One region of the Xanthocytophaga agilis genome, then DNA from elsewhere that is predicted to be linked to it. Evidence: riboswitches for the same ligand, from Rfam matches in the RefSeq annotation. Region 1 holds a riboswitch; each other region holds the start of a gene.
The links. A riboswitch is a leader RNA that binds a small molecule or an ion and turns the genes downstream of it on or off. The one in region 1 is predicted to bind cobalamin.
Positions count from the first base shown of each region.

Region 2: another riboswitch for cobalamin. It lies ahead of QNI22_RS00510 (cobaltochelatase subunit CobN); the one in region 1 lies ahead of QNI22_RS30020 (ABC transporter substrate-binding protein).
Region 3: another riboswitch for cobalamin. It lies ahead of QNI22_RS39775 (TonB-dependent receptor); the one in region 1 lies ahead of QNI22_RS30020 (ABC transporter substrate-binding protein).
Region 4: another riboswitch for cobalamin. It lies ahead of QNI22_RS00200 (HoxN/HupN/NixA family nickel/cobalt transporter); the one in region 1 lies ahead of QNI22_RS30020 (ABC transporter substrate-binding protein).

Region 1 is NZ_JASJOU010000014.1:42,790-50,489, forward strand. Features, by position in the region: gene QNI22_RS30015 (FecCD family ABC transporter permease) at 1-843, opposite strand, end outside; gene QNI22_RS30020 (ABC transporter substrate-binding protein) at 840-2,072, opposite strand; cobalamin riboswitch at 2,104-2,314, opposite strand; gene QNI22_RS30025 (serine hydrolase domain-containing protein) at 2,411-3,790, opposite strand; gene QNI22_RS30030 (histidine kinase) at 3,958-5,661, shown strand; gene QNI22_RS30035 (hypothetical protein) at 5,643-6,590, opposite strand; gene QNI22_RS30040 (LytR/AlgR family response regulator transcription factor) at 6,742-7,449, shown strand; gene QNI22_RS30045 (hypothetical protein) at 7,687-7,700, shown strand, end outside.
Region 2 is NZ_JASJOU010000001.1:117,148-124,847, forward strand. Features, by position in the region: gene QNI22_RS00495 (alpha/beta hydrolase family protein) at 567-1,547, shown strand; gene QNI22_RS00500 (DUF418 domain-containing protein) at 1,566-2,825, shown strand; gene QNI22_RS00505 (LytR/AlgR family response regulator transcription factor) at 2,924-3,745, shown strand; cobalamin riboswitch at 3,825-4,009, shown strand; gene QNI22_RS00510 (cobaltochelatase subunit CobN) at 4,216-7,700, shown strand, end outside.
Region 3 is NZ_JASJOU010000031.1:11,834-19,533, reverse strand. Features, by position in the region: gene QNI22_RS39795 (PadR family transcriptional regulator) at 1-191, opposite strand, end outside; gene QNI22_RS39790 (GNAT family N-acetyltransferase) at 363-836, opposite strand; gene QNI22_RS39785 (nucleotidyltransferase) at 952-1,704, shown strand; gene QNI22_RS39780 (metallophosphoesterase family protein) at 1,707-2,492, shown strand; cobalamin riboswitch at 2,805-2,991, shown strand; gene QNI22_RS39775 (TonB-dependent receptor) at 3,198-5,792, shown strand; gene QNI22_RS39770 (hypothetical protein) at 6,178-6,597, opposite strand; gene QNI22_RS39765 (PAS domain S-box protein) at 6,850-7,700, shown strand, end outside.
Region 4 is NZ_JASJOU010000001.1:39,425-47,124, reverse strand. Features, by position in the region: gene QNI22_RS00220 (cobyric acid synthase) at 1-1,347, opposite strand, end outside; gene QNI22_RS00215 (GHMP family kinase ATP-binding protein) at 1,344-2,201, opposite strand; gene QNI22_RS00210 (cobyrinic acid a,c-diamide synthase CobB) at 2,260-3,579, shown strand; gene cbiB (adenosylcobinamide-phosphate synthase CbiB) at 3,600-4,571, shown strand; cobalamin riboswitch at 4,591-4,787, shown strand; gene QNI22_RS00200 (HoxN/HupN/NixA family nickel/cobalt transporter) at 4,911-5,720, shown strand; gene QNI22_RS00195 (NAD-dependent epimerase/dehydratase family protein) at 5,730-6,572, shown strand; gene QNI22_RS00190 (sirohydrochlorin chelatase) at 6,547-7,524, shown strand; gene cobI (precorrin-2 C(20)-methyltransferase) at 7,546-7,700, shown strand, end outside.

The sequences.
Region 1 (7,700 bases):
AATAGGTCCACAGAAGGCTGTAATACTACCAGTAAGCAGACTGGTACTTGCCAGAATAATGGCTCGTGCCCAACCTACTGTCAAGCCCATACTTCGGGCATAATTTTCACCTAATAACAAAACATTCAATGCTTTGGATGAGGCAAATGCTAATACCAGCCCCACTACTACTGTACCCGTCAGTACATATAAATGATATTCTGTTACCCCGCCCAATGATCCGAATGTCCATAGTATATATTCCTGTAACTGTTCAGGTTGACTAAAATACTGCCATATACTAATGACAGACAGGGTAATGGTTCCAATCATAACCCCTACAATCAACAATACTACATTGTCTCGTATACGTCCTGCAATCAATACTACCAGAAATAAAACCAAAGCCGAACCCATTGAAGCTGCCACCACTATCAACCAGCTACCAGAAAAGCCCAGTTGCCGGATAGCAGGCATACTGGTAATATGTCCATTGGAAAGCATAATAACAGCTACTCCCAGTGCTGCTCCTGCTGTAATACCTAGTTCCGAAGGCCCTGCCAGTGGATTGCGAAACAACGTTTGCATCTGGAGACCACTTACAGATAAGCCACATCCAACCAACACAGCTGTAATAGCTTTGGGAATACGGATCTTCTGGACAATATAAAGCCAGGCTGTTTGTTCGGATGTTTGCTCAAACAGAATACGTACTACCTCCCGAAAAGGAATAGACACAGAGCCCAGCATAATGTCCAGCAGAAAGCCTGCAATGATGAGCAGAATTAACGAACTCACCACGATCTTCCGGAAGGAGGAATGGGATTTGGACATAGTACGGCTAGCTTCAGTATTGGAAATCATTGTACCTGTTTGTAATACACCAGTTCGTGATCAGGCAGTAATTCCGGATGAAGTATTTTAATCATATCTGCCAGTATCAGGTGAGGACTTACCGCACCAGACTCCCAGTAATCATTAGCTCCCTGTTCATTAGTTCGTTTGTTATAATTATAGACTTTGCCTGTTTTAAAAGAGGTAAAGTCCCCATATCGTTTGTCTTTGGCCAGAATATCTTGTTTGGTATCAATGAATCCTACATTGAGCCAGTATTCAGCTTCCAGTGCTATCGGATACACAGCTTCAAAACTGAGAGGTAGGCTACCTGTAGTTTTCTCATTTCGCCAATGATAATCTGTGCCTGCATCTTCAAAAAAGTGAGCCATGTAGCTATCACCATCTGGAAGAAACCAAGTATCCTTGTATGTCATACCAGTAATGATACTTGGCTTATGTTTCACATTGCGGGTTAGGTCTGACAACCGTTTATATTCCCGTGCAATTTTTACAAACTTTTCATTTACCAGTGCTTCTTTGTTGAGTAAGGCTGCCATTAGTTTCACCCATTCAGCACGTGCCAATGGAGTAGTTTCTACCCATTCAGAATTAATCAGCACAGGAAGTCCTGCATCTGTAAGGGTTTTGTAGTGATCCATCCGGGCTGTTGCGCTTCCTACTGTCATAACCAGGTCAGGATGCATCGCAATCAGCTTTTCTTCATTGATAGCTTGATCGTTGCCAACTTCTGTAATTTCTCCTTTGGCAATTCGTTTGAGTACTTCTGGTGAGGAAACATATTTCAGATTGCCCAGTCCAACTAATGTATTCTGCGCATCAAGAAAACTGACCAGACCTACATGCATAGACGACATACCAACCAGACTACGGACAGGTATCTCAATTTTGTGATATTGATCATAGCCTGCAGGACGTGGGGTGCCACGTTGTAACAAAAGGTAACGTGCTGTATCTCCTTTCGCTTCAAAAGGATTGAAGATATGCACTATCTTGTAATGATTGAAGTATTGGAGGGTAAATCCTTTGGCATACTCTATCTGTACTTTCTCTGGAAAATAGTTTTGCTGGTTCGCAGTGGTTTCCTCTACAGTATCCGATTGAGATGAGGAACGGCAACTGGTCAACATTCCTATCAGACAGTAGAGAGCTACCAGCCAACATGAACAGCGAACCAGTGAAGACAGCGGCAAAATCCTTTTGTGGCTGCTTCGGGTTAGGTTTTGTTTTGTTTTCATGAATACATGCGCCTTTCTTCCGAAAGCGATAAGTATGAAACCCCAACAGGCAGGTCTTCTGACTTCCCCAGATCTGACTCCTTCCCGCTCAGTACAAAAAATGAACAGTGGAATAATAATCTTGTCAGTCTTGGATAGTACGGGGTTACAGCAGCGGAGACTGTTCCGGATTTACACCGGATTCCCTTTTAAAGTAAACACTACGAGTTGTATCGCTTACTACCTCCAGGAATGGCAAAGCTAAGAAAATTTTATGGATTTGATGAGAGAAACAAAAAAGCCCGATGTTATAAGTATGAACATCAGGCTGGTAGTGAAGATCTGTATGAGATAAAGTTTTACAACTGACTTAACAGTTTATCTCGCATTCCCTGGGCATTTTTATTCTGAGGATTTGTCTCTGTTGCTTTAGTATAAAAGAGAATTGCCATTTGGTGGAGTCCCTTTCGCATATAACATTCACCTGTAAGTTCATAGTTATAGGATATATCCTCAGACTTGCCGTTCAGTAACAGGCTTAGTTGGAAAATACGGATTGCTTCATCAAATTTTTGTCTTCGCATCAGGTATTTGCCTGTGCTGATGAGATCGCCAATTTCAAATGAAAAGTCATAGATGTCTTGTTGTGTTTCCCGAATATGACGATAAAAGGCCAGCCCCTGTTCAAAATCTTTCAGAACCTTTTCCCGTAGGTCCAGATATACTGATTTTTTGGGTAGAGAATAGGGCTTGTCATGTAAAATAGCATGGATAGCATCTTTCAGTGGATACACTTTAAAGTTCTGGTTGTTGGTCATCAGAATAATGGTGATGCCTTCTTTCACATTGCAGGACATCAAAGCCTCATAGTTAAAGTTGGAGCCATGATGTTGATGCCAGGTAAGTTGCTGGTTTTCAAATTCAGTACTTCCAAGACTGGTTTCATTATCTCCAAAACTTTCTGCCAGTTCCTTAAAAGAAGTTTCAGAAATGAGTTGATATGAATGCAAGTTAATAGTCCACTTATAGAGATCTTCTACTGGTAATCTAAGCCATCCGGTAAGGCTTTGAGTAAAGTTAGCAGGCTCTACAAAATTGTTATCAAAAGGACGCGCCGTAGTTACATCGACAGTATAAGCGTCAATAACTGTCTGAGACATTTTACAAGGTTTGAAAATATACTTCTTTACAAATTCCGTATAGGTCAGTCCGGAGATCTTTTCAATGATCCAACGTTGCAGATACACATTGAGGTAACTGTAAATAAAAGCAGTACCTGGTTCAAATTCCAGTTTAGGTAGCTGAGTCAGAAAGGTGCGAACTTCTTCTTCGGAACTTGCATTGGAGGCAGGTAAGCCACTGGTATACTGAATCAGGTGTTTGATCTGGACTTTATCCGCCCAGGATGGAAGAAAAGAAAGGTATTTTGATACTTTGTCCTCCAACTTTAGTTTTCCTTTTTCTTTTAAAATCATGATACTTACTCCATTAAACTCTTTCGAGATGGAACCTATATCAAAACGCATTGTAGGAGTAAGTATTTTGCTTTTTGTCGCATCGGCGTAGCCAAACGAAGACAGATAGATAATTTTGCCTTTTTGGGACACAAGTGCATTGCCATTAAAGATTCCGCGTTGGTTTGCAGCTTGTAACAATGAGTCAATACGTTTGATCTTATCTGTCTGTGCATAACTACAGGTAGTAAGAAGTACAAATACGAAAATGAAGATAGATTTCATAGTTTACACAGATTGCCTGGGTGGATAGTAGTTTTTTGCAATAGTATAAACAAGGGTAGGCTTTGTTATGGAAAACTAGCTGAACTACTCTATATTCTTGTGAATGACTGAGAGGTATTTGAGAGTGTACAGTTATTCGTTTTACCTTTAGGAAATTAAAACCTCATATGAAGCAACTGTATGTATTGAGTTGGTATTTTGTCTGTATTGCTCTTTTATTTTCCTGCCAGTCTCAATCTGTTGTCAATCCACCTGTTAAACCAATAATTTCGAAACCACGGTTTCAGATAGGTGATAACCTGCAATGGGCTGCTACAAACTATAATGATAGCAACTGGATGTTGCAAAGAAGTGATACAAAAAATAAGGTGTTCTGGATAAGATTTACTATTACATTGCCTCAGTCATCTACAGGTCATTTGGGTCTTGCTATTCATTCATTTGGTGCATTTGAGTGTTATTGGGATGGAAAACTAATTGGAAAGAATGGTATTGTACAAGATAGTCTGCGTTCTGAAGTTCCTGGAATTGTTGATACTTATTACCTACTTCCTGATTCTGCCGTAGTGACTGGTACCCATACAATAGCTTTGCGTATGTCACAGGCATATATAAGTGATAACTACCGGCGAGTTCATGTTCGGGTTACTGACTATACCTCTCTGATACGATCACCTTTATTGCAGACCTGCTTTATGTGTACGCTGGCTGGCGCACTTCTTATGGCAGCCTTGTATTATGTGTTTTTGTATAGCCAAAACCGAAAGAGATCTGCCGTATTGATGTTTGGTATGGCTTGCTTTCTTTTTTGTGCATTACTGATGCTGGAATACCTGAAATTCTATATAGATATTCCTTACACTCATTTTTATATACGGCTGGAGGTTATAGGTGTTCTCACACTTATAATTGCTTTTTTAGTACCCTGGTATTTTGCTATACAATTTTCAGTACCCCAAAAGCCCGTTCTTTTATCTGTGCTGGGATTTTGTCTGCTGGTGTTATATATACTGTACTATGGGCATTATGATCTGACAGCACAGCTACTTACGTTATGTATGTGGGTTTTTTCTGTTGGTATAACTGTATTTGCACTCCAAAGGTATTTCAAAGAGGCTTTAATTGTGTTGGTGGGCTTACTGGCCAGTTTTATAGTACATATATTCCTGTATTATGATATCAGTCTGTTTGTAAGTTTTGTATTGATTGTTTTGTGTATGTTGTACCTGATGGCTGTACGTACCCGTGAACAGGAAAAAGCGTATGAGTCGTCGTTGTTGCTTTCGGAGAGATTAAAAAATGAATTATTGAGAAAGCATATTCAACCTCACTTTCTGATGAACACACTAACCTCTCTTATCGATTGGGTCGAAGAGTCTCCTAAAGAGGGTGTGGTTTTTATTGAAGCACTAGCAAAAGAATTTGAATTGCTCAGTGTAGTGGCTGAGCATTCCCTGATTCCTGTCCGGCAAGAAATAGAACTATGCCAAAGCCATCTGATAGTGATGAAATATCGTAAGGAAATTAACTACCAATGGAAAGAATTAAACATTGATCAGGAAGAGTATATACCACCAGCAATTTTACATACGATTCTGGAAAATGGTATTACCCATAGCTTGCCATTAGAGGATGGCTCCATTCGATTTCAGTTATATTTTGAATCTACTCCACAAACAAAAAAATACGAACTGACTGTCTTTGCCAGAAATCGTCCTGTTCTGATAGGGAAGACAGGTACAGGTTTGAAATACATACAAGCCCGGCTGACAGAAAATTATGGTTCGTTATGGAGTTTGGAAAGTTGTGCAGTCCCAGAAGGTTGGAAGAGTACCATTACCATTTATCATCCTCACCGTGCTATCAGATAGACAACTAATACTCCTAATACTGCATACAATGTACCAACTTTAATCAGCATGGCTGTAGTTTGTCTGCGGTCTTTGATAACTTCTCTTTTAAAAGGCGAATTGGTTTCTGCTGCTCTGATTTTCTGGATAGATTCCTTTCCCTGAATAGCATACAAAAGTTTTTCTTTTAGAGAAGGATTATCGTCTGCTAGTTTAAAAAGAAGATCTGTACGTTGCATACAAACGGCATGGACTATGGTGCTAAAATAACCTCTTTCACTGTCGTCAGATAACTCTATCATGTTATTTTTTAATTCTGTATAAGAGATAGTAGAAATGTTGTTGACTGTGTGCTGAGTAAGTTGACTTCGGGAACTTTTGGCTTCTATGACACTGTCTCGTATAATTTTGAGTTTGTTATCTGCAAAAGCTCTGAAGTCCTGATAATAAATCTGGGTATTCGTAAACCTATCCCAGTATCTGTATCCTTCATAGAAGCTATAGTGATCAATAGGATACATAGCATTGACTTCTACACTCAAGGTAGAAAAGTTAGTATGCCAATAGCCATTATTTATGTATTGGTTAATTTCTATTTCATTAGTAACAGTATCTATTTCTATCTTTAAGACTTTCTTGTCAGGTGTATCTGATAAGAGTACATACAACTTATTCTGATCTTTTTGGATCTTTGTGTTTGTGCCAATGAAAAGATATGCATCTGTACTACTCTGCCTTGATAATGTATCAGTCTGGATGAGGCTATAACTAGACCCCATTGGTTTATTCCAGTAACCTAATCTGAACAGATAAGCTAACTGATCATTTATTTCAATGAAAACAGTGTGTGTTTTTTTTGTACTGGAGAGAAATAGTTTTTTAGAAGTACCTTTTCCATAGACAGTTACCAGGCAGAAGCTCATTGCCCAGATAAATACTATATTTTTCATCTTTGGTGAGTGTAGGTTTATAGTTGTAGATTACCAATATAGATGCTGTTTTAACTGAATAGTTTTATAATAAACCTAAAATAATTATAACAATATAGGGTATTTGTGTGTTTCCTCAATTCTTATTTAAAACAGAAGCATAATTACTACAATGAAAATCCTTATTGTAGAAGATGAAGGGCGTATTTCCCGACGACTGGAACGAATGACACGTCAGTTTTTTACAGATATACTGGAAGCACTTTATATCTGTGAATCGTTGGAGGAGGGCCAATCTTATTTGAATACACATACCTTTGATCTGGTGTTGCTTGATCTGAACCTGAATGGTGCAGATGGCTTTGAGTTATTAAAAGCTGTTGTTGCAGAATCCTTTCATACCATTATTGTTTCTGCTTATAAAGACAAAGCTATTACCGCCTTTGAGTATGGTGTACTGGATTTTGTACCAAAGCCTTTTAGTGAAGACCGGTTAAGTCAGGCTTTTTTACGAGTTTCTGCTAAAGAGAAAGTCACTACCATGGGAGTAAGGTTTCTGGCTGTGAAAAAGAGAGGAAATAGCATACTTATAGATGTTCAGGAGATTTGTTATATCAAAGGGGCTGGAATTTATTCGGAGCTTCATTTGCAAAATGGAAAAAGAGAAATCCATGATAAATCGCTGGAACGGCTGGAACAACTTTTACCTCATACCTTTGAACGAATCCATAAATCGTATCTGGTGGAGACTTCACAGATCAAAGAAATTATAGTCCAGTCAGGTAGTAGCTACAAAGTTCTGCTTACTAATGGAGAGTTATTACCTGTGGGACGTACACGATATAGAAGTTTAAAGGTAAAATTATTTGGAGAACGTTGAGTATAAGTTTCATAGTAGATAAAAGAGCTTAAAGTTTTATTTTATATACTGATTGGTTGTTTACTTTGATGAATCTGAATAATTAATGGTTGTATAAGCTGGGACGAGAGATCTTATCTGCTAGAAACAGAAAGTATGATTTCGTAAATAAAAGATTTATGGCAGTGGGTAGGTTTGGTAAAACTATAGAAAATAACTTCTCAATAATTTTTCTTTATTCATTTCACCCACTTGTTTATGAAACAATTAGT
Region 2 (7,700 bases), on a different contig from region 1:
TCAGTAAGTGATCTTGGAGTTATAGCTAGTTTTAGTTTCAGATAGGTTACACTGGGCTACACATAGTTACACATCTGGTTACACTCTAACTATTTGATAATAAGGCAGGTTACACGGGTTACACCTGTTTGGGTATCCGCAAAACTCCTGGGAGAGTATAAGCACACTGTATATACCCTATTCTATACTATATATATATTATATATATACACGTGTATATAAGAAACAAGTGTAACCAGTGTAACCGACCTTATTTACAGCTACTTAGAAGTGTAACCGCTAGTGTAACTATGTGTAACCTGGTGTAACTCTCCTTAATATCAACTACTTACTACATAAGCTGTACAGCTACCGCTTATATAATTCCCTGAATTATTATGCCTTCATGATTTTATGATTTAACCCCTATACTTGCTGCAGTGTTCGTATTTCCTCTCCTGACTAATATGTACTTCATTCTACTTCACAGATTAGTTTTTCTACTTCGCCTTTTTTAGCCCATTGGTTCATCTATAGGTAGTGGGAAGTCTTATTTCTTTGCAGAAACCCTAGACCACTTACAATCTATGAAAACCCTGTTATTTTCTACTTTCATCACACTTATTCTCAATGCATTTTCAGTACAGGCTCAACCAGATACAACTGTAAGAAGAGTTCTGATCCCATCGGGATCTATTCAACTGGATGGGATGCTGATTACTCCCAGGCATATAAACCAACCAGTTCCGGCTCTTATCTGGCTGGGTGGGTCCGGAGGATGGGATTTGGTTGGGAATTATTTCAAAGACTCTACCATCTTTTACCGGTATTATATGGAGCCCCTTTTGCTTTCAAAAGGCTTTGCTGTTTTATACCTGAATAAACCTGGTATGGGACGTTCAACTGGAAAGTGGCAAAAGCAGGATTTTTTAGCAAGAGCCGAAGATGCCAATGCTGCTTTTCGATACCTGACTACGTTACCTGGAATCAATCCCAAAGCTATTGGTATGGTAGGGCATAGCCAGGGAGGCTGGATTGCACAGATTGCCGCGAGTCGTAACCCGGATATTGCTTTTAGTGTGTCCCTCTGTGGTCCATCAGTTGACGTATATACACAAACTATTCAGACATATCATCGATTGTATGAATGCCAGGGGATGCAGGGGAAGCGATTGCGAAGAAAACTTCGCTGGAAAAAGAGAGAACTGGCAATTGGGGGTATTGCAGGCAAAGTCTTTACAGGTGGAGAAGCAGGGCAGTGGGCCCGCATCCGCAAGTATTCGCATGATAACATATTGACAGCATTAAAAAAACCTTCACTGATGATATTTGCAGAGTACGATGCCTATGTATGGCCTGAATATAATCTGCAACATCTTCAAAAAGTATTTCAGAATAAAATACCAGCACACCTGGAGACTTATGTCTTGCCTCGTGGAGAACATATGTTACATCAGGTGCCGACTGGCTGCGTTCTGGAATGGAATGAATTAAGTAAATACCCTTACTCGGAATCTCTTCAGCAAAAACTTGTCCAGTGGATAACTCACGCTGTACATATCGAATAACCCTAAACCATTATATCTATGCAATTATCCGGCTTTCAGCCCATCCAAACGCATGAACGTATTCAACTGATAGATGCTCTGCGAGGGTTTGCTTTAGTAGGTATTCTGATTGTGAATATCCCATCTTTTTCCCGCTCCGAATGGGGGCCAGTTGAACAACAGATACAAAACGGTTTTAGTGATATACTATTTGTACTGATAGATACAAAGTTTATCACTATTTTCTCTCTGTTATTTGGTGCAGGGTTCTTTGTGCAGCAACAACGAGCAGAGAGGTATGGTATAGACTTTACTGCCTTTTATACCCGACGAATGGGTATCTTGTTTGTGCTAGGCTGTGTGCATGCCTATCTCTTCTGGTTTGGTGATATAGTACGCCATTATGCCTTGTTGGGAATAGCTTTGCTGGCAGTAAGTCATTTGTCTGCAAAAGGCACATTGCGATTAGCTCTGTTCTTTATTGTTTTCCTGACTCCTTTACTTTTTCTGTTGAATGGCATATTGCCTGTGCATACTACTCCTGATACTATTGATGGAATGCCTTTATCTTCCTTTGTATACAAATCATTTACAGAGGGGTCGTATCCTCAGATTCTGAGAGCAAACTGGATCATTGATCCATTGCATAACTTCATACAGGATATGCCATTGACATTAGTTTCTATGTTTGGGAAAATGGTGTTGGGAGTATGGCTGGCAAAGATTGGTTTTTTCCGTAATCCTGCCGAGCATGAAACATTGCTTCGAAAATGGATTATATGGGGTAGTACAGCAGGTGTAATAGGTAGTATAGCTTTCTGGGCTATCAAGAAAGAGATACTGCCAGTACCTGAGATGGGATTGGTGATACTTGTTTTTCCTGTATCAGCTTGTCTGGTGCTTCATAGTCTTTTTTATCTGGCATTATTTACTAAATTATACCATCGGATGTTAGGTGCTGTCTTGCTTCGCTACCTGGTACCTGTAGGTAGAATGGGATTAAGTAATTATTTTGGTCAGACAATTCTGGCTTTCAGTTTATTCTATGTAACAGGCTGGGTAGGATATGCAGATCCGGTTGGTTTGACAGGACTTGCCCTGCTTATCTTTGTGGTACAGATACTGGTAAGCCACTGGTGGCTTCAATACCATGAATTTGGCCCTGTAGAATGGATCTGGAGGACTTTATCCTATATGTGGACAGAGAGAAAAAGGAAGACGGAAATTTCTGATTCCATACCTGTATCTCCAAATCTGGTAGGAGATAAATTTACAGAAAGTAAGCCAGTAAACGAATAACCTGTTACGATGTTAATACATTCTGACTGCTAATGAAGTCTATACTGGTATTGAAGACTGTGTTTTTGCCAAAAACTGATCATAAACTGTCTTTAAAAATGACACGCCAGCGGTGGTTGCAGATTGGCGGGGCAGCGTTCTTTGCATTGTTTTTGGTGACTTTTAACAGCAGCCCACTGGTAGAGCTGCTTCGCCGACAGAGTTATTACCGTGATCTTGCCATTACTTTTGGCGCTGCATGGCTTATTATAAGTTATGTAGGCTGGATTACGGCCAAACTCGATAGCTATATTGACTGGCAGTCCGATAAAAGACAAAGGCTTTTACTACAGATACTCCTGGGACTTATTGGTGCTTCACTGATAAGTTATGGGATTGCCTACCTTCAATACCGGTTTATCGATCCTGAACATGTTTTTGGGACAGAATCATTTTTGCAGACAGAGTTACCGGTCATTGTACTTCTGATAACTTTTTGCAATATCATCTATGTAAGCATTTCCTATTACCACTGGCAGGAACGTAGATATATAATACAGACATTGCCTGTCGTAGAAAAATCAGAACCCAGTATATCTTCTTATCTTTCTTACCTGATAGTCACCAATGGACAAAAAAGCATTCAGCTGGCAGTGGAGCATGTCGCCCTTATTTATCTGGAACAAGGAATTACCTGGGTAGCAACTTTTAACAATACCCAATATCGAGTGGATGAACCACTTCAGAGTATTGAAGATAAGTTAGATCCCGGTTCATTCTTTCGGGTCAACCGTCAGACCATTGTACAGCTTTCAGCCTGTTACTCCTTTCAGAGCATGGAATACGGCAAAATTAAGCTACATCTGGTACCTCCTTTTACTACTGAATTAACCATTAGCCAGAAAACAGCTCCTGCCTTCCGGAAATGGATGCAGCGGTAGGTTGTGTCCTTAGTTAATGAAAAGTTTTCCTGCTACTTAGTGTAAATCCAGTATATTTGTTGCTTTCAATCAAGACGTTCTTTCTCCTCTGAAAAAAGGTTCTGTGTAAAACAGATTAATAGGGAATCGTGTGTAAGTCACGAACTGTCGCGCAACTGTAAGTAACCTATGGGATTATGCGTTAGTATCCACTATACTACACTGTATGGGAAGGATGGCATAATTGGTACAAGTCAGGAGACCTGCCTGTTTTCAGTATGATAATGCTTTCGCGGTTTAAGAGGGTATCTAAATTAGTTTAGACCACCTCTAAAGCAGAGTCAAATGAGGTGATTTGGAATGTGGGCAGGCTTATACCTGTACCTTTAGCTTTTACAAGCTAACTTTTCATTCCTCCTCTGTCACCTGTCTATCCGCAAGCTTTTGAACGTCTGAAATCCGATTGCTTGCTTACATAAGTTGTAAATGGTATGACAGAAATAAAACGCCAGCGGGTAATGCGCCCGGATGGAAAAGCCATTAACCTGGTTCAGCGAAGAGGACATTTGTCTTACTGTTACAATGCATGCTGCTGTGGCCGTACAGACAGAGGCTATGCTCCCATTCCGGTTGAGTTGTATAAAAGTGAATGGTTACGACGGAAGCTACGTAATGTAGTCCATATGACCAAAGGTGGATGTCTGGGCCCATGCACACTGGCTAATGTGGTCACATTGTTGTTTGACGGAAACTCTGTATGGTTTCATTCTGTCAACAGCAACTGGCAGATCATTGCCATTTTCGATTACATCGAGAGTATGGTAAAGGCCGATAGTTTTCTAACCCCACCCGCTGAGTTGGCAGAGTATGTGTTTCAATTCTATACATGGAAAGGTTCTGAAGCTATAACCCGTTCCGGGCAGGTGGCAACACCCGATGGAGGAATTGTATTCCTAACCCATGCCGATACCGATCTACTTACCCTAAGTCGCACACTTCAGGACTTACCTGCTGACTTTCCCAAAACGACAGGCCTTAACCTGATGGCAATTAAAAGTGATGCCCATATGGCTCAGTTGCTGGATCGGGAAGTAGGAGCCGCTCAGATTGTAATCATACGTATTCATGGCAGAGCTAGTAGTATTCCAGGTTTCGCGGAACTGGTTCGTCGGGCAAAGCAGCAGGGACAGCACCTGATTGTGATAAGCGGAACGGGTGAACTAAATCCCGAATTTGCCGCTGTGTCTACAGTGTCACCAGCCATATTGCATGAAACACTGGCATACTTACAAGCAGGAGGACATAGCAACCTAACCTCCCTGTTGTACTTTCTGTCAGATCATCTGCTGATGACAGGTTTTGGGTTTGAGGTTCCTGTAACTTTATCTGAACATGGCATTTACCATCCGGATCTCCCTGAAAATGCAGAGATAGAAGATTGGTTAAAGATGCGCAATCCTGCTCTCCCTAGCATTGGCATTACCTTCTATAGGGCACACTGGCTTAGCGGCAATACGTCCTTTGTAGATGCCATGATTCGTGCACTGGAAGCTCGGAACCTGAATGTACTGCCTGTCTATACAGCCTCTCTCAAAGCAGTTGACAATGGTACAGGTTGGCCATATGCCCTGGATATATTCAGATATACTAACGAAGTGCTGATCGACGTATTGGTAAATACAGTTTCGTTTGCCATGCGGGATATACAAACAGAACAACTGCGACAAGGAGAAGAGGAAATTCTGCGTCAGCTAAACGTACCGATTCTGCAAGCTATTACCAGTGGTATGAGTCGTGGCCCTTGGGAATCATCAAGCCGGGGACTCAATCCATTGGATACTGCTATGAATGTGGCTATTCCTGAGTTTGACGGACGCATTATCACTGTACCAGTTTCATTTAAAGAGAAAGACAGGGAAACCAAAGGATACGAACCTGTTGAAGACAGGATAGAACGAGTGGCGGGTATAGCAGCTCGTTTTGCCCGTCTGCGTCATTTACCCAATAAAGAGAAACGCATTGCGTTTGTTTTTACAAACTCCAATGCAAAGGCATCGCAGATTGGCAATGCGGTAGGACTGGATTCTCCAGCGTCTTTGATGGCTATTCTCCAGGCTATGCAGGCAGAAGGATATACTATACCTCATATGCCTGCTAGTGGAACAGAATTAATTCACGAACTGATAGACAGATGTTCATATGACTTAACCTATCTCACCACAGAGCAATTATCACGTGCCGTCGGACAGGTATCTTTTACCCAGTATGCTCAATGGTTTTCAGAACTACCTGAGGCTTTACAGCAAAAAATGCAGAAACAATGGGGGCCACCACCTGGTGAAACCTATGTACATGATCATCATATTGCACTGGCTGGTATTGAATTAGGCAATGCCTTAGTCGTATTACAACCACCACGTGGATACGGCATGGACCCGGATGCGATCTACCACCAACCTGACCTGCCACCTACACATCATTACTATGCATTTTATAGATGGTTACGGGATGGTTGGGGTGCTGATGCGATTGTGCATGTAGGCAAACATGGGACGCTGGAATGGCTTCCGGGCAAAGGAATTGGGCTTTCAGAAAATTGTTTTCCGGATGCTTTTCTGGGAGATATACCCTTATTTTATCCTTTTATCATCAATGATCCGGGGGAAGGCTCACAGGCGAAACGTCGGGCTCATGCGGTCATACTGGATCATCTGACCCCACCTATGACATCAGCCGATAGTTATGGTGAACTGGCACAGCTAACGCAGCTGGTAGATGAATATTATCAGGTCGAAACACTGGACCCTGCTAAACTTCCACTGTTACAACGCCAGATCTGGGATTTAATACGGCAAACCAATCTGGATAAAGACCTGTCTGCGATGCTGAAGCGGGATCATGGCGACCATGTACACGAATGGGATGACGAAATAACACCCGAAGGTGTGCCTGTTACATTGGCAGAAATGGGAGGGAAAGACATTGCTCACTTAATCGAAGATATAGATGGGTATCTGTGTGAACTGGGCGCAGCACAGATACGGAATGGGTTACATATACTAGGAGAAATGCCTCAGGAACAAAACCTGATTGATATGTTACAGGCTTTGACCCGATTGCCGAATCGCAATACTCCCGGATTACCTGCTGCCATGGCTGCTTTATTCGGATGGGAATGGGACGTAATTACAGCTGTCAGAGGGCAAAAGGTGGAAACTGTGTCTGCTGCTTTTACAGAACTGGCAGGGCGTCCGGTTGTGACAGGGGCAGACGTACAAGAAATAATTGAGGAACTTGGCAGACATATGTTTCAGATACTCTACCGTGAACGATTTCGGGTTGATTCTATACCTCAGGTAATTGCTGAGACATTTGGGGTAGAGTTTTTGCGGGATACAGCAGAGATTCATAAAATGCTAACGTTTGTTTGCCAGCAACTTGTACCTAATCTGGCGCAAACATACGATGAGATAACGCATCTGTTACATGGATTATCCGGAGGTTATGTGCCAGCCGGCCCCAGTGGCGCTCCTACACGAGGCATGGCCCATATTTTGCCTACTGGACGCAACTTTTATGCGGTAGATCCCAGAGCCTTGCCTTCACAAGCTGCCTGGCAGGTGGGACAACAGCTGGCAAAGGAGGTACTGGACCGTCATATGAAAGAGACAGGCCGCTATCCTGAAAACGTCGGCATCAGTATCTGGGGGACGAGTGCTATGCGTACCTATGGCGATGATGTGGCAGAGATTCTGGCATTATTGGGTGTGTGTCCTGTATGGCAGCCAGAGAGCCGGAGAATTACAGGGATAGAAATAGTGCCATTGGCAGAACTAGGAAGACCACGTATAGATGTAACCATTCGTATCAGTGGCTTTTTCAGAGATGCCTTTCCGCACCTGATCGAACTCATGGATGATGCAGTACAACAAGTGCTTGCTTTGGATGAACCTGTAGAGCAAAACTTTGTACGGAA
Region 3 (7,700 bases), on a different contig from region 1:
CCAAATTCCGAAGTAAGGAATCCTTTTTCCTCCATACGCTTCAGTGCCGACTGGATAGAACCTACACTTAGCTTTTCCTTCAAACGTGTTTCCAGTTCCCGCTTGATCTCTACACCATAGGCATCCTCCTGCAGCGCAGCAACTGTAAGCAATACCAGTTCTTCAAACTCTCCCAGTTTTGTTTTTTTCATTAGTTCAATATTATTCGTGATTGCAGTAAATATAAATCAATTTATTTAATTCGTAATTGCAGTTAATATATTTTTTGTAGGTAATACCAGAACTCAAGGTAGTGAGTTAAATAAATGAGCTACAGAAGGTTATTCAAAACAGAAGTAAACGCAGACAGATCAGTTGTTTACTTACACGGAGGCTATCTTTTTCCATTCAATACGTAAAGCCGACATCTTCTCTGATTCAAAACGAATCTCGGGTTGTATCACAAAACCATTCTTCTCATAAAATACCAGAGGCGAACAATAAGGCATTCCATTGGCTTTGCTATCCTTATTATGATCAATTACCCAGCCTAATAAGTGAGTTTCGTGTTCTTTGAGTGCATTGAGGAGTTTTTTTCCATATCCTTTCCCCTGAACAACCGAACTTATAAGAATCGCAAACCAGCGTTGCTCATCCCTTTTAAAGGTCGCAGCCCAGCCTATTATTTCTTCATCTTCTCTGAGCAGAAAATGGGTTTTATCTTCCAGTCCATCCAAATATTTATCAAATTCAGCAACGGACGCATACTGGAGTTTTTGAGGATATTCCTCATTCCACAGTTTCAGGACACTTGCTTTTTGCAAATCTGTAATGCCCTTTTGTATGGTAATATGCATAAGAGTTGTTTTTACTTAGTAACTGACAATCAATATTGTGAGGCACACAATTTTAGCTTTGCTTTTCTAGATGCGAATAGCTTCGGGAGAAATATCAAAGATTAAATATATTCATATGGTTAAGTGTAAAGTTACTGAGGAAGAAAAAAGAACAGCAGAAAAATTCTACAAAGAAGCTCTTACTATGCTCAATGAAGCTGGATTATCCTATCTCGTAGGAGGAGCATTTGCTCTGCACCAGTATACAGGCATCTATCGTGACACCAAGGATCTGGATATATTCTGTAAAGCCAGTGAGTATCCCAAGATTCTCAAACACTTTTCCTCTATGGGATATCATACGGAAATTACTGATTCCCGATGGTTGGCTAAGGTGTACTTTCACGATGATTACTTTATGGATATTATATATAACACAGTAAATAATATTTGTACAGTAGATGATAGCTGGATGGAAAATTCGTATGCGGGAGAGTTTTGTGGTGTACCTGTTCAGTTTTTATCTGCGGAAGAGTTGTTCTGGTGTAAAATCTATGTACAAAACCGGGAGCGGTTTGATGGAGCTGACCTGAACCACCTGATTGTGCGTTATGGAGACCGTTTGAACTGGAACCGGGTATGGACGCATCTGGAGATACATTGGCAACTACTCTTGGCTCAGCTGCTTAGTTTCCAGTTTTGTTATCCGTCAAAAAGAGATCTGGTTCCCCATTGGTTAATGGAGGCGTTACTGGCAAAAGCCAAGGAACAGTATGATTTACCAACACCACAACAAACGTTATGTCTTGGGCCTCTCATTGATCAGACGCAGTATGATATTGACGTACGGGAATGGAATTATAAAACAATCACAATGAAAAGCATATAGATATGAATTTGAAAAGCAAACAAATCGCTGCTATTGGCGATATTCATATTAAAGCGACTGACCGTGGCAAATGGAAAGAATGCTTTCAGTCTGTATCAGAACAGGCATTTGCGCTGATTCTGTGTGGTGATTTGACAGATACCGGACAAGCCAGTGAGGCTGAGATCTTGCTTGAGGAACTGAGTGTTTGCTCTATTCCGGTGATAGCAGTACTGGGTAATCATGATTATCATGATAATCAACAGGATGAAATCAGACATGTTTTATGTAATAACAAGATTCATGTATTGGATGGAGAATCAGTGGTTATCAATGGAGTGGGATTTGCAGGTGTAAAAGGGTTTGGCGGGGGCTTTGACCGGTTTATGCTTCCGCGCTTTGGGGAAGAAATGAATAAAGCGTATGTGCAGGCGGCAGTGGAAGAATCCTTGAAACTGGATCAGGCATTGTATCGCCTGGAGGGAGATGATATTGATATACTAAAAGTGGCTGTATTACATTACTCTCCTATCAAAGAAACGGTGGTTGGCGAACCTGAGGAGATTTTCCCTTTTCTTGGATCATCCTACTTAGCAGAACCGCTGGATCGCAGGGAAGTAACGGTTGCCTTTCATGGGCATGCACATCATGGACATCTGGAAGGTGCCACCAAACAAGGTGTAAAGGTGTTCAATGTTGCCAAACCTGTATTACATAATGCGGGTTATACTAATCCTTTCTTCTTGTATGAATTACCACTTCAGGAAAAGGAGAACCAACCTGTAGAACATCTGATAGTAGCACCATGATACTTGCTGGTCAGCAAATTCAGCATGTAATTGTTAGTAAACGATGAAACTTTCTCATCTTCCTAAATCTCATTTGAAACAAAAAGACACTGATTCGAATTATAGGTTCAAATCAGTGTCTTTTCATTAATAACTCTATCTTGATTCTTCCTAATATGATAATCCGTACCGGATACCAAAACCAGGGTTTATACCTCGCATAGCAAACAATCTTCTTATCCATGGAATTCCATGACAAAACAGGAATTAATCTAAACCTACGTCCAAATCCGATAAATAAAGTATATTCGCCCCTTCATGTAAGTTCTTTACTTTATACCCTCTGGAAGAGGTTCTGCATAATGCCGATTAATAGGGAATCGTGTGAAAATCACGAACTGTCGCGCAACTGTAAGTAACCTTCAAAGCGTATACCCTTGTTTGTCCACTGTATCAATGATATGGGAAGGATGGTATACGTGTTACAAGTCAGGAGACCTGCCTTTTCCAGTATGACAATGCTTTCGCGGTTTGAAGCACGGTCAGGTGTGGTGTTTTCTGTTCTGAAATTTTTACAAACTATGGATCTGAGGCGGTTCACGTAGATGAACCTCATCATATGCATACCTGTTTTCAGTCAGATCTCTCCCCTGTCTTTGATTTTATCCCTTGTTACATTGTGGAGTGTAAGAGCTTTTAACTATCCATCTTAACACAGTTAAAAGTATGCAAACACCTTATGGCTGCTATCCGCACACTGATAGCCAGAGCCACCTATTAACTGTCTATATACCGTTAGACAGAAAGAGTATTTTTGATGATGAGTCAACAAGTACCCATCAGATAGTAAAAGATCATGTCCTTGAGGCAAAAGTGGTAGGTAAAAATATTCCACCTGGAACCCAGCCTGTTTCATCGGCTTTCGGTCTGTTCACCAATCAATTACTCTACCAAACCTCGACCTTGTATTTCTCTATGAATAAGTCACTACAACATATGTTACCTCTATTTCTTTGTCTATTATTTCTGCCTTTATGTATGCTGGCTCAATCTGAAAAGGGTAGTATTTCCGGATATATCCAATCCGAAAATAAAGAACCACTCCCTAATATGACTATTGGCCTGGATGAAACGGCATATGGTACTACCAGCAGTGAAACGGGGCACTTTCTACTCAAAAATATACCTGCCGGAAAATATGTATTATCCATTAGTGGCATTGGCTATCAGGCATTAAAACAAACTATTGTGGTAACCGCAGGACAAAGAACTTCGCTAAATTATCAGCTTAACAGGAAGACCAATGAGTTGTCGGAAATAGTGATTACATCCGACAGAAAATCCAGTTTCACGGCTATTACCAAACAGGCAATTCCCCTGCGAGATATCCCACTGACTACCTCTTCCGTTTCTGTAAAGACTATAGAACAGCGTGGAGCGGATGATCTGGGTGAAGCAATGAAGAATACTACAGGAGTGCGTGCTAATAATACCTATGGGGGATTTCAGCATTTTACCATCCGGGGGTTCAGCAATTTCGTACTACTTGTTGATGGGGTCAGAGACGAAAGACACAACATCTCCACCAGTGCCCCTACAACGAATCTGGCTAATGTAGAAAGTATAGAAGTGTTAAAAGGTCCCGCTTCGGTTTTGTTTGGACATTCAGCGCTGGGAGGGATTATCAACATTGTTAGAAAGCGCCCAACGAAAGAATTTAAAGCGGAATTTTCAGCTACCTATGGAAGTTATAATACCCGCAGAATGAGAGCGGGAGCCTCCGGTTCTATCAGTAACCAGTTGCGGTATCGGGTTGACTTTGGAATGTCTGATACCGAAGGCTACCGATATTCTGGGTCTACTACAAACAATGCCTACCTGGCACTGGAATATACACCTACCAGTAAAGATTTGTTTTATCTGACAGTGGGTGTAAACAAAGACAACTATGATACGGACACAGGCATTCCTATGCTGGAAGGAAGTAAAAAAATACCTGGACTAGATGTCGATACGCGGTACAATGACCCTGCAGACTTTTTAAAACATACCCGTTTTGACTATCAGCTCAACTATGTGCACAAATTCTCCGAAAAAGTAAAACTGTCGGATCAGCTATCCTATTATGATGATAATATCCATTATTTCTCAACCGAAGAACTTTCTGTGAATGCGTCACTGGATTCACTGACCCGATCCTTTCCATTTTATTTCAATCACCTGACCAAACCGCTTCAAAACCAGTTGGAGCTTAGTAGTGAATGGCTAACTGGTTCTATTGTACACAAAGTATTGGTAGGATATTCACTCAGTATACTGGACAGGAAGACCTATAACGGAGATGTCAATGGTCCAGGAAAAAACGCTACAATTCCTATTCATAATCCGATTCTCAATCAGGGGTATATTTCCTTCACAGACCAGAATTATAGGGCTACTATGGAAAATGTGCATGGAGTATATATACAGGATTGGATCAAGGTTGCAGAGTATTTGAAAGCACTGATAGGATTACGATATGACATCTTTAATGGCAGCTACTATACCAATCAGGTAGACGCAACGCGGCATGTAACCGAAGAAGGCCCGAAATCAACTATTTCTAAAAATGCATTGACCTATCGGTTTGGACTGGTATATCAGCCTGTTGAGCCTTTGTCTGTTTATAGTTCGTATTCTACGTACTTTAAACCTTCCCGCCGTGTTGCACCCAATGGCGAAACGTTTGATCCGGAAACTGGTTATCAGGCAGAGATAGGCTCTCGTCTGCAACATTCCGGTTGGACAGCCAGCCTTGCTTTTTACTATATGCGAAAAGACAATCAGGTAGAAGCTCTTCCTGGAGGAATTTACAAACGGATTGGCTCAGCAGAATCCAAAGGGTTTGAAGCAGAAATCAACGGAAGTCTGTGGAAAGGACTGGATTTGACAGCAGGGTATACATTCTCTAAAGCAAACTACCTTCCATATGAGGGTAGTGAGATAAATCCGGTTGCAGGAAAAAGAGTATCTTTTGCACCTGTCAGTATGCTGAATCTGTGGCTAAACTATGAATGGCAATATGCAGCATTCAAAGGACTGAATATGGGAGCAGGAGTCAACTATATGAGTGACACGTTCACCAACAGTACCAACACGTATACTCTTCCAGCCTATACAGTAACCGACATGGCTATTGGGTATCGTGTGGGACGAATCAATGTAAGGCTGAATCTTAACAACGTATTAAATAAACAGTACTTTGCCAATGCCATTTACTCCAATCAGTTCTCCCCCGGCCCTACACGAAACTTCTTATTAAGTCTAAAATACGCGATCTAACTTATACTGTAAGGAAATAATAGTCACCTGAACTTTAGAAGAACGCATAGAAAATACACATTCTATCCTTCTGAAAAAGATCATCCCTCTACCTTTCCTTCTGACTACCTGTCCTTCTGAAAGAAACTTGTAACAAATAGAGCCACGTTTGGTTTTTGAGAGAAGAAATACACTCAAATCGTAAAGGTCGCCGGTCTTGCCACGAGATCCTTTCAGGAGGACAAAAAACGAAAAAGCGGGTTACTTGTGAGCAGTATATGCTTAGTTAGTACTTACCGGGAAACGGATTAAACGAAAAGTATCTTCTAAACGCTTACATTGTAAAATAGAAAAACAAAGAAAGAGTCGAGTTACTAGCTAACTATACACTTTGATTTCATCCCTACTAATCTGTTAGGGGTACAATCTGTTCGATCATGTTTCCATTTTTATAAACCCTCGTAAAAAGCGATTCTTTGTTAAAGGACAGACGAATTAATCTATCATATTCAGGATTGATACTTAGAATTATTTTTGATTTGGGAGAAGCTCTTGAAAGCTTATTATTTTCAATAGTAATTTTCCTTAAATGAATGTAAATGATATTTATAGAAGAGGTAATGTCTGTAATGAATATAGAATTACTTTTTACATAAAATCTGGAATATTTTTCAGAAAAGAATGGAATACTATCTATTGTTTCATTCTTCAGCTTGAGTAACAATAGCTTGTTTGTAGTTTGCTTTTTTATGGTATAATATGGCTTGTTGCAACCTGTCAAAATACTCAATACCGAAAATATACCTATCCCTAGTAGTTTATTCATTTGGATTAACTTAAAGGTTTATGATAGGCAATTAAATAAAACAAACTTTGAAAAATGTGCCTATCTCCGCATACTTCATTTTTCAATATCCAGATAAATTTTCTTGATAATCTATTGATAGTGTTGTTTTCGCTGGAAATTAGCGAATAGAAATAGTATTTCCCTCAATATTCCCCTTCGATTTTCAAATTTTAAATGGAAATTTTACTAGATTTAAGAATACACTCTTAGTAAGCGAAACAGGGTTTTCACATGCCGTTATTACATTTCTTATTATCTGCGCTGGAAGATGCCGTTATGGCTTTTGACATCAGCAGCAATCAATACCTGTTCATTAGTCCTGCAGTAGAGGGGATTACCGGGTATAGTGAGGCTGACATGAAGCAGCAGCCCGGTTTATGGGAAAAAATCATAGACCCACTGGATCTGAATGAAGTAGTCCGCAGTACACAACAACTGACACAATCAGGAGAAGTCAAACTCACACACCGTATTATCAGTGCAGACGGTACCTTAAAATGGGTACAGGTAAAAATGGTGCGATTTATACTGCCAGATACCCAACATGAAGTTCTGATGCATATTATTCGAGATGTGACAGATATCTTATTTCATAGAAGAGAATCGCAAAAAAAGATCACTTTTCTTGAGTCAGTCATCAATGCGGGTCCCGCACTATTGTTTCGTATCAATCCGGACCAGGAATATACATTTGTGAATGATACCTACAGCCGGGATTTCGGACAAAAAAAGTCGGATCTGATTGGAAAGAAAATATCGGACTTCTGGCACCCCGATGATGCTGGAAAGGTGAAAGAAATTTATCAGGAAGCAAAAAACAAACCTGGCCAGGTAATCCATATTACCCACAGACGATGGGACAAAGACCGAAAGATCCATTGGCTGGAATGTGATATTGTGGGAGTCAAAGACGAATTCGGAGAGGTAAAAGAAATTCAGGGAGTTGGACTGGATGTTACGAAACAACATCTGATCCAGATGGAGATTAAGCGAACCAAGGAAACACTGGAGGCTCTGATCAATAATACGGAAGACAATATCTGGTCTGTAGACTGTGACAGACGTATCCTATTTGCGAACAA
Region 4 (7,700 bases), on a different contig from region 1:
GAGATACCTACTCAGTAAATCGTCTATAACGATTTTATTATCCAGTATGCCATGTATATACGACCCCCAACATAAATCTGAAAGCCAATACCCATCCGTTTGTCCAGATAGTGAACTAGTCAGAGGTTTGTTCTGCTCTGTTTCAGAAATACCCATATGGATTTCATAGCCCTCACATAGTTCATGGCGGGCTTTATATCTGAACTGACATTGTCTAGTAATCTTTTCAGCAGTTAGTGTAGTATGTACAGGCAATAAACCCAAGCCTGGCATCGTTTCTATTTCTCCTTCTATGTGAAGCGGATCATTAACTGTTAATCCCATCATCTGGTACCCACCACAAATTCCTATTACAGTTTTATTCTGATAAAATGCACTAACAATGACTTGTGCCACCTCGCTGTTTCTAATATCAATCAGATCTGCAATAGTATTTTTACTACCTGGAAGGATAATAATATCAGCCTTTGCTATTTCTGATGGATCATGGCTATAAAACAGATGTACACGATCATCTCTTTCCAAGGCACTGAAATCGGTATAGTTAGATAGTCTTTTCAATAACACCACTACCACATTTACTCTCCCTTCTTTCTGACGGAATTGCTTTTGTTGTAATGCTACCGAATCTTCCTGCTCAATATCCAGACCTTTTGAATAAGGGACTACTCCTACAACCGGAATTCCACATAGCTCTTCTATTTTTTTACGACCATCCTCAAACAATCGGCTATCGCCTCTGAATTTATTAATAATTACTCCTTTGATCAACGCCTTCTCCTCTGGAGGCAGTAAAGCAATCGTTCCATAAATGCTGGCAAATACTCCTCCTCTATCAATATCAGCAACCAGGTATGTATCTGCATTGGCATACAAAGCCATACGCATGTTTGTAATGTCCCTGTGTTTCAGATTAAGTTCTGAAATACTTCCAGCTCCTTCCATCACAACTGGATTGTATTTCTGGGACAACCTATCATAGGCAGCAATTACCTCTTTAAATAATTCCTGTTTATTATTTCCCATGAAATAATCATAAGCTGATTGATTTCCAGCCGGCTTTCCGTTAAGAACTATCTGAGAGCTCTTTTCACTAGACGGTTTTAAGAGCACCGGATTCATGTCTGTATGGCAGTCAATCCCACAGGCTTCTGCCTGTACTGCCTGTGCTCTTCCAATCTCTAATCCATCAGGTGTTGCATAGCTGTTTAAAGACATGTTTTGTGCCTTAAACGGTGCAGGGTTAAAGCCGTCTTGTTTAAAGATCCGGCAAAACCCAGTATTAATAATGCTTTTTCCAACATCAGAAGCCGTACCCACAAACATAATGGGTTTGAGAACAGTCATAGATATTCAGAATAAATAGTTGTATTCCAATGTTTTTTAATCCAGGCAATAGCCTTTTTATGAATTTGCTGAAAGGTTACTAAATCCATAATCAATCCCATGTAGGTACCACTATGGGCTACAAAAACTCCACAATCATGTGTCAGCGCAAATTCATTCAGTAAATCAAAACCAGGTTTAGGCAAGATCTGGTTATTTATTTGGGCACTTAGTTTTGTACATTCATATAAAAGAGTATAATCTTGATTTTTGAAAGCCCTTTGCAAATTCTGTATTATTTCCTCGTATTTCTGCATTTGTACTTCAGAATAGTGAACAGATCGGCCAAAGCTAATAGTATCAACAGTTGAATCAAAATCTGTATCAAAGTAGAGAATACAGTAAGGAATTTCGTTTAAACTCTTCATTACTGCTCCCTGAGAAGAGTCAAATACTATATTTCCTTCATGTAAACAAGGATCTGTTGGATCAACCTGAACGGCCAGTTGATAAAGAATCTCTGCTGTATAGTTAGTTTGATAAAATAAATTCAAGGCACTCAAAACCCCGAGAATATCTGCTGAACTGGAGGACAACCCTTTTCCTTGTGGAATATTGGATGACTGTTGAATATGAATTATCTGCTGTTTAGATATATACTTATCTTTTGACAGGTAATCATAAAATACATGTATTGCCTGACAAGTTTTGGGTTTAAGAGGATTAAGTACAGCATTTTTATCATGAGATCTAATAGTTGTACTAGTATAAAACAGCTGCGACGATTTATTACTCACCAGAAACCGGGTACCATCCGGAAGCATCCCTTGAATAAGTTCTCCCGGTTTGGCATATACTTTTGTGTTAACAGACATTCAATTGTTATAGCAAATGAAAAAGCAGGTACTGGAATAAAACTTCTATCTTTGAGGCATGAAACCTCAATTTCTGATTGCCGCTCCAACCAGTAATAGCGGCAAAACTACACTAACACTTGGATTATTAAAAGCATTAAGTCTTAGAGGATATAAGGTACAACCTTTCAAATGTGGTCCTGATTATCTGGATACCAAACATCACACATTGGCAGCCAGTCAACAAAGCATCAACCTGGATGCATTTATGATGAGTCAGGAACATATTCACTCTCTTTATAGATGGAATATACAGAATGCAGATGTAGCTGTAGTGGAAGGGGTTATGGGTCTTTTTGATGGTGCATACAAAATGCAGGGCAGTAGCGCAGAAATGGCAATATTATTGGATCTTCCTGTTATTCTGGTTGTCAATGCCAAAGCCATGGCTTATTCGGTTGCACCCTTGCTGCATGGATTTAAGACATTTGATTCCCGGCTTAAAATTGCAGGAGTGATTTTCAACTTTGTTACTACAGAAAGTCACTATCAGTTTTTAAAAGAGGCTTGTGAAGATGTAGAACTTGAAAGCCTTGGATATGTTCCTGCCAATCCGGAAATAAGTATCCCATCCCGTCATCTTGGACTTTCTGTTTCTTCTGAACACAATTATTCAGAAATAATAGAGAAAGCGGCTCTACATATTTCAAAAACCGTACAAATAGATCGGCTATTAGATCTTTGCACTATTCCAACTGCTCAGACTTCACCTGCTAATACTCCCAATATAGCTTCTCTAAAAATAGCAGTTGCACAAGATGAAGCGTTTAACTTCACCTATCCGGAAAATCTTCAAGTCCTAAAGCGATTAGGACAAGTCACTTTTTTTAGCCCATTACATGATACTATTCTACCTGAAGCAGATTTAATCTATCTGCCTGGAGGTTATCCTGAACTACATTTAAAACAGCTATCAGAAAACATATCCTTAAGAGATGCTTTGTTGGCTTATTGCCAAAACAACGGGTATGTATTAGCAGAGTGTGGAGGTATGATGTATCTGGGAAAATCTATTATCAATGCAGAAGGAGAAGAATATCCAATGATTGGATTTCTGGATATTACCACATCCATGCAGCATGCAAAACTTTCGTTAGGATATCGATCTGTATACCATAATGATAATATATACAAAGGACATGAATTCCATTACTCAATAATGACTACAGACAATGAAAGTACAACAGATATTCAGGTTAAAACAGCACGTCTGAAAGATATTGATGTACCTGTATATAGAAAGAATAATGTACTTGCTTCCTATATTCATTTTTATTGGGGAGAAGATTGCAGTTTTCTATATGATCTGGTAGGCATTAAGAATCTTCTCAATCTTTGACTTATACAGAATAATTCTACATGTCACACTCCTATTTAGTATTTCTAATTCCTCTGTGGATTGGTTATTTGCTTGACTTGTGTCTTGGTGATCCCCGATGGCTTCCACATCCTATCCGATTATTTGGCAATCTGATTTATTATGGAGAAAAACTTCTCAATAAGGACTCATTTCAAGTTATAAAAGGAGCACTCCTAACAACTACTCTATGTGTAAGCACATTTTTGTTTTTCTATTGGGTGATAAAATTCCTTTATTACATACACCCTGTACTCTATTACATATTCGCTTCAGTATTTCTTTTTTATGGTCTTGCCAATAAAAGCCTTTTAGAGGAGGGAAAAGAAGTCTTCGATCAACTCAATATAAAGGGTTTGGAAGCAGGTCGTAAACGTTTGTCGTGGATTGTGGGGAGAGACACCAGTCAACTGAATGCAAACCAAATACGTACTGCAGTCTGCGAAACCCTATCTGAAAATCTGAGCGATGGTGTAATTGCTCCTTTATTTTATTATGCATTAGCAGGGGTCCCAGGTATGATGACATACAAGATGATTAATACACTGGATTCTATGATTGGCTACAAGAACGACAAGTATTTTTACTTTGGAAAAGTTGCAGCTCGTCTGGATGATATAGTAAACTTTATACCTGCACGACTCACTGCATTATTGATGGTGCTGGTGACATTTAATACACGTGGACTTCAGTTTATTTTCCAATATGGTCATAAACATGCCAGTCCCAACTCCGGCTATCCGGAAGCTGCATTAGCAGGTATTTTGGATACGAGATTTGGCGGCCCGAATGTTTATCATGGTAAACTTGTTGAAAAACCTTTTATTGGTCATACTGTCAGAGATATTACCCATAACGAATTCTATCGAATCTATTATATTAATCATGCAACCACACTTCTATTTCTACTTATTATTAGCCTTACATATTATATTTTGAATAGATTGGATATACAAATACACTGGTTTTTGTAAAAATCTAAAACAGATATCTATCTTTACAACCACAAACTGGTTCTTCAGAATAATTTTCTAAAGATTAAAAGGGAATCCGGTGTAAGTCCGGGACAGTACCCGCTGCTGTAAGTTCATTCTACACGTTTTTAACATCTCCAGCCACTGTGAGATCTCTCATGGGAAGGCGTTAAAAACTGAACAAGTCAGAAGACCTGCCATTTGTGCAATCCATCCTGCTTCGGGAAAAAAGCAGAAGAGAGAGATGTATGGGCTTTGTGTGCCCAATCCCCTCTTAGTTTATATATCCCTACAGGTTTGGAGTCAGACTTACTGTTCACTCTAAATTTGTTACTCTTTATGTTGGAAATTACAGGGAATCATGTTTCCGGATTACTTTTACTTTTCGTATTAGGCTTGAGACATGGACTTGACCCTGATCACATTACTGTTATTGATGGATTTACTTACCGCCTTCATGAAACCAAAAGCCGTTGGGCTCGCTGGGTAGGAACTCTGTTTACATTCGGTCATGGACTTATGGTTACTGGAATTGCTTTATTCCTTAGCTTACTGCGGAACAGTTTTGAAGTACCCGAATCTCTCAACTTATTAATTGAATGGGTTCCATTGATTATGTTGGTCATAATTGGTATTTCCAATGTCATTACTCTCACTCAAAAACAAGAGGTAAAGACAGTTAGTCTACGTAAATGGTTACTGCCTACATCACTTACCTCCCACCTGAATCCATTCTCTATCATTTTAACTGGAATTATATTTGGATTCATCTTTGATACCTCTACTCAGATTGCTGCATTTGGCTATGCAGTTTCTGCTTCTGACCAATGGGTTTATGCAGTTATTGGAGGTTGTGTATTTTCAGGAGGTTTGATGCTTACAGGTACTTTCGACTCTCTTTATCTTAGCAAATTACTCCAGAAGTTTGATCAGAAACGGATTCGCAACCATCGCTTTAAACTCAATGTATTGATTACATTCATGTGTTTTGCAATTCCCGCCTATAAATTAAGCTGTATGGTTAATCCTGCACTGGAACTTGATGATTTCCAAAACAATGTAGTGGGGCTTGTATTTATAGGTTTAATCGCATTGTTGTATATCGACCTTTACATCCGTTACAAAATACATAGTAGAACAGCCCACTAATTTCATCAGATGAATTCTTTGACTATCAGTATACTAGGTTGTGGTTGGCTGGGATTACCTCTGGCAGAACATCTCTTACAAAAAGGATATCCTATTAAAGGATCGACTGCATCAACTACTGATATAGAAAAATTAAAAGATCGAAATATTATTCCTTATCATCTTGAAATCACAGATCAAAGTATTTTCTGTGATGATCTTGCTGGATTTCTGTCTTGTGATATTTTGATTGTCTGCTTTCCACCATCTCGCAGAGAAGACATTGAACACTATTATCCGGCTCAGATACAGCAATTAGTATCTGTCATGAAAACATCATCTTTACAACACATTTTATTTATCAGCTCTACTTCTGTCTATCGGGATGTGAATCGGGAAGTAACAGAAGCAGAAACACAATTGGCAGAAAAAGGAAGTGGAAAAGCGTTGCATCTGTCGGAATATCTTTTACAAAAACAATTTTCGACTACTTGTCTGCGGTTTGGAGGACTGATCGGCTATGACAGAATGCCCCATCATTATCTTCACAATAAGAAGCGGGTTACAGATGTCCATACGCCATTGAATCTTATTCATAGAGATGATTGTATCCAACTGATTGAAAAAATTATTGACCAAAATGTATGGGGAGAAGTATTTAACGCCTGTGCAGATACCCATCCTACACGAAAAGAATTTTATATGACAGAGGCAACCGTATATAGATTATCTTTGCCTGAATTTTCAGACAAATCAGCAACAGGTTATAAAATCGTCCGTTCTGACAAAATCAAACAAAGGTTAGATTATACATTTATCTATCCGGATATTCTGGCCATTTCAGCCATTGAAAAAAGCATCAACAAACACTAAATCTATTAACCTGTCAGTAGTGAAAAGAGGAATATTACTTTGTGGACACGGCAGTCGTGATAAAGAAGGCATTGAAGGCTTCAAGGAACTGGTGTTACTACTTAAACACCGTTATCCGGATCGTATAGTGGATTATGGCTTTCTGGAATTTTCTCATCCGGTATATGCAGCGGCAGTGGAACGGATGTATCTGGAAGGAGTACGTGAAATTACGGCTGTGCCTGCCATTTTATTTGCCGGAGGGCATGCCAAGAACGATATTCCATATGAGATGAATAGCCTCCAGCAACAATATGAGGGATTAACGATCAAGCTAGCCAGTCATATAGGCATCACACCATCCATTCTCCAACTGGCAAAGAAAAACATTGAAGTTCTGGAAGCTCAGCATCCACAAACAGATCGCAAAGAAACTTGTTTGCTGGTGGTTGGAAGAGGAACGTCTGATCCGGATGCAAATTCAGATGTGGTTAAACTTATGCGTATGTTATGGGAAGGAATGGGCTTTGGATTTGGAACTACAGCCTATATTGGTGTAACAACACCTTTGCTCAAAGACACCCTGCCTTTGCTGGAACATTTGCCTTTCCAACGTGTGGTAGTACTTCCAATCTTTCTTTTTACCGGAGTACTTTTAAAACGAATTTACGAACAGATAGATACCTTCAATAGCACCTCAGAGAAAGAATTTCTCTATACCAGTTCCTTTGAAACAGATGATCTGTTGCTCGAAGCCTTAAGTGAACGCATTACAGAAGCAGAAAAAGGAAGTCCTAATATGAACTGCCAGTTGTGTAAATACCGTACACAGATTGTTGGCTTTGAAAATGAGGTAGGAAAAGAACAGGTTGGGCATCACTTAGCAGTAAAAGGAATCCTTTTTGAAGAGGATGAGAAAATTGCAGAGAAGAAAGGGATTCTCTCTGGTGTAAAAAAGATTCTGGGCATTTAAGTAAAAACCAACACTAACTCATTGAAAAAAGGAAAGATATATGGTATTTCACTGGGTCCAGGAGATCCGGATTTGATTACAGTAAAAGGGCTGCGATTGTTACAAACAGTGGATAGAATTTACTATCCAGGCTCTGTAACTGAAGAAGGTACGACAACCAGTTATTCTCTTCCTAT